2 linked regions of the Methanococcoides sp. AM1 genome follow. The protein of the gene in region 1 binds, or shares a complex with, the protein of each later gene. Links are inferred from orthologs where the notes say so. Each region holds a gene or a part of one and is shown on either strand. Other genes may lie near its edges. The genes, in order: rnhB and pcn.

The links.
Region 2: the proteins of rnhB (region 1) and pcn are in contact, whole or in part, in a crystal structure (PDB 3P83), measured with the Archaeoglobus fulgidus proteins. The link is inferred for Methanococcoides sp. AM1 from one-to-one orthologs. Residues at the interface, in WP_010878125.1 of Archaeoglobus fulgidus: Ala74, Ile178, Ala179, Ile183, Arg190, Ser195, Asn196, Leu197, Arg198, Gln199, Lys200, Thr201, Leu202, Asp203, Phe205; in WP_010877842.1 of Archaeoglobus fulgidus: Val39, Ala42, Asn43, Val44, Ala45, Met46, Leu125, Asp168, Ser194, Asn218, Tyr219, Pro220, Ile237, Leu238, Ala239, Pro240, Arg241, Ile242, Glu243, Ser244.

The regions. Positions count from the first base shown.
Region 1 is NZ_CAAGSW010000004.1:166,628-169,745, reverse strand. The notes cover bases 265-3,047. They hold rnhB (ribonuclease HII), read left to right. Parts: upstream 265-1,225; coding sequence 1,226-1,870; downstream 1,871-3,047. Other genes in these bases: purS (phosphoribosylformylglycinamidine synthase subunit PurS), read right to left, coding at 2,748-2,996; purQ (phosphoribosylformylglycinamidine synthase subunit PurQ), read right to left, coding at 2,052-2,747; E7X57_RS07915 (type II secretion system F family protein), read left to right, coding at 265-1,177. Also shown: more of E7X57_RS07915, read left to right, coding at 1-264; E7X57_RS07895 (CDP-alcohol phosphatidyltransferase family protein), read right to left, coding at 3,084-3,118. UniProt on the Methanocaldococcus jannaschii protein: Endonuclease that specifically degrades the RNA of RNA-DNA hybrids.
Region 2 is NZ_CAAGSW010000002.1:340,701-343,933, reverse strand. The notes cover bases 195-3,092. They hold pcn (proliferating cell nuclear antigen (pcna)), read left to right. Parts: upstream 195-1,223; coding sequence 1,224-1,961; downstream 1,962-3,092. Other genes in these bases: priL (DNA primase regulatory subunit PriL), read left to right, coding at 1,963-3,021; E7X57_RS04365 (transcription factor S), read left to right, coding at 825-1,136; E7X57_RS04370 (NUDIX hydrolase), read left to right, coding at 428-847; artA (archaeosortase A), read right to left, coding at 195-361. Also shown: more of artA, read right to left, coding at 1-194; E7X57_RS04350 (cobyrinate a,c-diamide synthase), read right to left, coding at 3,104-3,233.

The sequences.
Region 1 (3,118 bases):
AGTAATGGGTTCCGGATCAGATGTCATGGTATATGCGATTATTTATGCTGTACTACCGATCGGTTCACTGATGTTTGTTGTGATGATCAGCATTATCACTCCAAGTGAGAGTGGAGAGCCCGATATCCTGCCTACTACATTAGTCCTTGATCATGGTATTCCTCAAGTCCCATCATATCTTGAACCTGTATATAATGAAGCAGGTGAACTGATAGATGAGACTGAAGAAAAGGTTAGGGAGAGGGCATTGTATGAGGATCTTGCAAAGTCTAAAAAATCATTATCATTAAGGGGTTTCTTGCAGAATCCGGTCAAACCGCTGCTAGATCAACCTCTTTATACACTTGCTATTACATTACCAATTGCATTTCTGGTTATTATTATTCCCTTCTGGTTAAACAAAGGAGACCTTTCTGCAACATCAGATATCGTTGCTTTTATTGATGATTATATTGTGCTTGGCCTTTTCCTTGTGATAGTGCCCCTTGCTCTTTTCCATGAGGTTAAATCTCACAGGAAGAAAAGCCTTGAGAAAAATTTCCCGGATTTCTTAAAAAAGCTTGCAAGCACTAACGAGACCGGAATGACACTTCGTGATTCCATAACACTTATGGCAACTTCCGGTAAAGGAAACCTCGGCAAAGAGATCAACAGGATATGGAAGGATATCTTCTGGGGGATGAATGTTAATGATGCTCTCATCAGGTTTGCAAACAGGCTTCGAACTCATGTTATAGCACGTTCAATGACCCTTATTACAAAAGCCAATGAATCAAGTGGTGATGTGGGTGAAGTGCTTCTGGTAGCAGCACGGGATGCGGCATCCGAACAGTCCATGAAACGTGAGCGTTCAATGAACATGATGATCTACATAGTCATCATTTATATTGCATTCTTCGTGTTCGTTGGTGTCATCTATGTTATCTCTACGACCTTCCTGGCCGAGATGGCAAATGCCGGTGAAAAGATGGCTGAATCAGGAACCCAGGCCGGTGGCTTCCTCGGGAACTTTGACCTTGAAGCATACACTCGTTTGTTCATGCATGCTTCCCTTCTTCAGGGATTAAGCTCCGGGCTCATGGCAGGAGCAATGGGTGAAGGTAATGTGCTTTCCGGACTGAAGCATTCAATAATCATGATCACTGTCGGTTATCTTATATTCACCCTGTTCGTATGAGTAGTTGTTCTGCTTTAAGCAGGACAATTACAATGATGGGAGATTACAATGAAGATCGTGGGAATTGATGAAGCTGGAAAAGGTCCTGTAATAGGTCCGATGTGTATTGGTGGTGTGAGGATTGATAAGAGTAAAAGCAATGCTCTTAAGAACCTTGGGGTTGCCGATTCCAAGAAACTTTCACCAAAAAAAAGAGTGCATCTTGCTTCCCAGATCAAGAAGTATGCAGATGACTATTTTGTTTTTGAAGTATCCCCTGATCAGATAGATGAACTTCGTAAACTGATGACCATGAACGAGATCATGGTCCTTGGCTTTGGAAGTGTGATCGAGAATCTTCCGGGTGACGAGATCTATGTGGATGCGGCTGATGTAAAGGAAGAACGCTTTGGTAGACGTCTTCTTGAGAATTATTTAAAAAATCATCCCGACACAACAGCTCCTAAAATAGTTTCAAAGCATGGCGCTGACGATCTTTTCCCGGTTGTATCTGCAGCATCCATTGTAGCGAAGGTCAGGCGCGATGAACTTATTGAAGAGCTCAAAAAAGAGATTGGTGTGGATTTTGGCAGTGGATATCCTTCAGACCCAAAGACCAAGCAGTTCCTGAAGGATTGGTATGATGAGCACGGCTCACTGCCGGATATCGTCAGGCATTCCTGGAAGACTGCACAGAACATCGTTGAAAAATAAGGATGATCTGATTATCAGGAATGGATCAGGCTAGGTCCGACAAGAACAGATCTGGTCGGGCCGGACAATAATAGGTTGTGTTAGGGCAAGGTATACTAGCATAGGTTGTACTAGCTAGAAGACAAAATTAAAGAATAGAAAAGAAAAGAAAAGAAAAGAAGTTGAGTATATTCAGGTAATATTACCTGTTGTTAATATACTCTACCATTGACTGGAACATCCTGACACCATCATCGGAGCCAAGAATGGCTTCAGATGCTCTTTCCGGATGGGGCATAAGTCCCATTACATTCCTTTTTCCGCTCAGTATGCCTGCAATGTTCTCCTGTGATCCATTGGGGTTTACTTCATCGGTCACATTGCCATCTTTATCCACATACCTGAAAGCTACAAGCTTTTCATCCTCCATATTTGAAAGGGTCTGCTCATCAGCATAGAAATTTCCTTCCATATGGGCTATAGGTATTCGGATCACCTCGCCTTCCTTGAAAGCGGAAGTAAATGGTGAGTCTGTGGTCTCTACTCTCAGGTAAGTACCTTCACATCTGAACTTCGGGTACATGTTGGTTGCAAGAGCACCATTAAGTAGTCCTGATTCAGTGAGTATCTGAAAACCGTTGCAAATACCCATTACCGGCTTACCTTCATCTGCCATCTTCTTGATGGAATCCATGATCGGTGTGCGTGATGCGATAGCACCTGCGCGCAGGTAGTCACCATAGGAGAAACCACCGGGTATCACTGCGCCTTCGAACCTGTCAAGGTCATGCTCCTTGTACCATACAAGCTCTGCGTCCACTCCGACAACGTCTTTCAGTACGTGCAAAACATCAAGATCACAATTGCTTCCACCAAACTGAATGATGGCTATTGTCATTTAAGCTTCCCTCATGTCGATGGTGTAATTGTGTATGATCGGGTTTGCGATAAGTTTCTGGCACATCTCATCAACCTTCTTTTCTGCCAGTTCACTGGACTCTTCCTCAAGGTCAATTATGTATCTCTTTGATGTCCTCAGTTCGTTTGTGTGGTATCCAAGGTGCTCTAATGCCCTTTTAATAGTGGTACCTTCCGGGTCTAGCATTCCCGGCTTAAGCTCGATTGTTACTTCTGCACGATATTGCATTTTGATCCTCTGTTTTTGCTATAATGTGATTAGGGGTATAATGGCTATCAAGCAATTAAAAATATCGCTTTAACATCCAACTTTAACTTATAATGTTTGTTTTGCATTCCATATTCTTTGCA
Region 2 (3,233 bases), on another replicon or contig:
TGATCCACTGGTTCAGGGAAGGAATGTTCGCGAAAGGGAAGTAGAACAATGAGCCTATTGCCGTTGCGCTCGTAACCATCAGAATGACATTGAGATCCTGACTCCGACCGGATGCCGAAGGTTCCCTGTACTCACGTATCATATTATGTGCCATAAAAAGGCAGAAAGCAGCAATTGCCAGGGTCAGTACTACATTGAAATAGTCACTGATCTCAATATAATGAAGCGGCTGGTATGCCCAATGAAGAGAAAAGAATATCCACCCTACCCCACCTACGAGGAACTTTATTCCTCTTGTTACAGGTATGATCGAGGATAATACCATCAGGGCAACTGCGATCCATAGTACGTTTTCTATCATTATCAAACACCTTTATCACAGGTATCATATATAGTATCTTGCTAATTGTATTAAGGTTTTGTTCAAATGACAGTTCCCACCACCCCCCTGCTCACAGTTGATGCCGTAATCATCTTAAATGGTAAGATTATACTGATAAAAAGAAAGAATCCCCCTTTCAAAAACGGATTTGCACTACCGGGTGGTTTCGTGGAGATAGGCGAGACTACCGAAGCTGCGGCAATTCGGGAAGCGTATGAAGAGACCGGACTATCTATCAATCTTGTTAAATTGATAGGAGTGTATTCAGAGCCTTCGCGTGATCCGAGAGGACATACCGTATCTGTATGTTACCTTGCTATAGGTCACGGCGAACCAAAGGCCGCCACTGACGCAGCTGAAGTAGCCCTATTCGACCTGAAGGAGCTACCAGATATAGCTTTCGACCACCGAAAAATGATTGAAGACGCAGGAGATGATATTAATGGAATTCTGTCCAAAATGTAAGAGCATGATGTTCCCCATCGAAGGCTCATTAAAATGCAAAAAATGTGGGTACACAAAAGATAAGGAAACAAACCCTGAACTTGTATCAAGATCGAACCGTGAAGAAAGAGAGGTCACTGTACTTGAAGGCGACATTGACGAAGGACTCCCCACAACTACAGCAAGGTGCCCTGAATGTGAGAACAACGTAGCATACTGGTGGTTAAGACAGCTCAGATCTGCTGATGAATCCGAGACCAGGTTCTTCAAGTGTACCAAATGCAGCTTCACATGGCGTGAATATGACTGAGGATATGTGTGCAAAGAACAGTGAAAGCATATATACTGTAAATGATATAAAGAAGTTGAAATCGAAACTATTTGGCGGAGAAACAACATGTTCAAGGCGACAATTGATGCATATCTTCTAAAAGATTCAATCGAAACACTATCTGTACTCGTGGATGAAGCAAGATTCAGGATCTCACCGGAAGGAATCGCGGTCCGGGCAGTAGATCCTGCAAACGTTGCAATGGTCAGTTTTGACCTGGCAACTGATGCTTTTGATGATTTTAGTGCAGATGACTGCGAATTGGGATTAGACCTGTCAAGAGTAAGTGACATACTTGCAGTTGCAGACAGGGACGACAAGGTCCAGATGGAACTTGATGAAGATACAAAGAAACTGAAGATACAGATCGGTGGTTTCTCATACACACTCTCACTACTTGACCCGTCAACCATCCGTGCAGAACCAAGGATCCCACAGCTCGAGCTCCCGGCCGAGATCGTTCTCAACGGAAAGGACCTCCAGAAGGCTGTCAAAGCTGCAGAGAAGATTAGTGACCACATGTTACTTGGTGTTGAAGGAGAAAATTTCTTCATGGAAGCTGAAGGCGATACTGACCGTGTAAAACTCACAATGTCACGCGACCAGCTGATCGATATCAAAGCAAATGATACACGTTCACTGTTCTCACTGGACTACCTGTCAGACATAATCAAACCCGCCTCTAAATCCAATGAAGTAACACTACACCTTGGAAAGGACTTCCCGATAAAGATCAACTTCTCCATTGCTAACGGAGCTGGTACTATCGGATATCTCCTGGCACCAAGGATCGAATCTGACTAAAATGGACAGCAGAGATCTCGCCTTATATCCTTTTGTATCCGAGGCATCCGAATATGTCGGTGGCCTCGGTTTTTCACCAGAGAAACTCCTATCCTCCCGCGCACTTGACTCTGCCCGCATGAGAGGAAAGGAGCGTGTAATACAATCATTATCAGGAGAGATCGAAAAACCATCACCTTCGGCTTCGGAAGAGGGAAAGATCCTCACCGAACTTTTGTCATACCCTTTTGCAAGGATACTGGTATCCTGTATCGATGACCAATTCCTGATAAGAAAATATGCACTTGCAGAAGCAAAAGCTGCATACAGGCTTCTTAAGACGCAGCAACCGGAATTCCTACAGGAACTTGGCCTTGATTTCCAGATCAATGCCGAAACCTACGAAAATATGGAATCCCACGATATCCTTTTTGATCTTCATTTTACTGATTACATCAAACTTGCAACTACCTTAAAGGACCTGAACTGGAAACTTGTCAACAGGAAAATGAAAGCAGGACATGTCAGGATCAGCAAGGAAGAGTTTGCACGCCTGCTGCAGGAAGCTATACGCTCACGCATACAGAATGCGCTTCCACTTTCAGTCCCTGAAGAGATCAGCCAGGCATGCACATCATACCTTGCAGAGATCAGCGAGATCCTTGAGGAGAAAAAATCCGATTTCGGCATTGGAGAGTTCCAGAAAGTGGAAAGTGAACTGTTCCCACCATGCGTCGTACAGGCCATAGCAAATGTCAGGGCAGGCGTGAACCTTGCCCATTCGATGAGATTTGCAATGACATCGTTCCTATTGAACATTGGAATGACCGTGGACGAGGTCGTCGCTATGTTCAATGTATCTCCGGACTTTGACGAGGAGAAAACAAGATACCAGATCCAGCATATTGCCGGCTCATCAGGAACATCTTATAAGCCACCATCATGCAATACGATGCGCACATACGGCAACTGCTACAATCCTGATGAGATCTGTAAAAACACAAAGCACCCTTTAGGCTATTACAGCAGAAGGATGTGGATCAAGAACAAAATGGAAAAAGAGAACGAAAAGAAGGCTTGAAGCCATTCTTTTGAACTTTTATAAGGTTCTACCGAGAACCATTTCCTACCATAGTAGCATTATATTCTGTTTTTCTTACGCCTTATTTTCGACTATATTTGCGGCACTGTTCCACAAAACTGTCCACAGGGAAAGAACCTGGATGTGCATGCATATAGCTTGCCAGTGAATTGTGCTCTGTGATACCATCCTTGCCGTTCATGATACCTTTT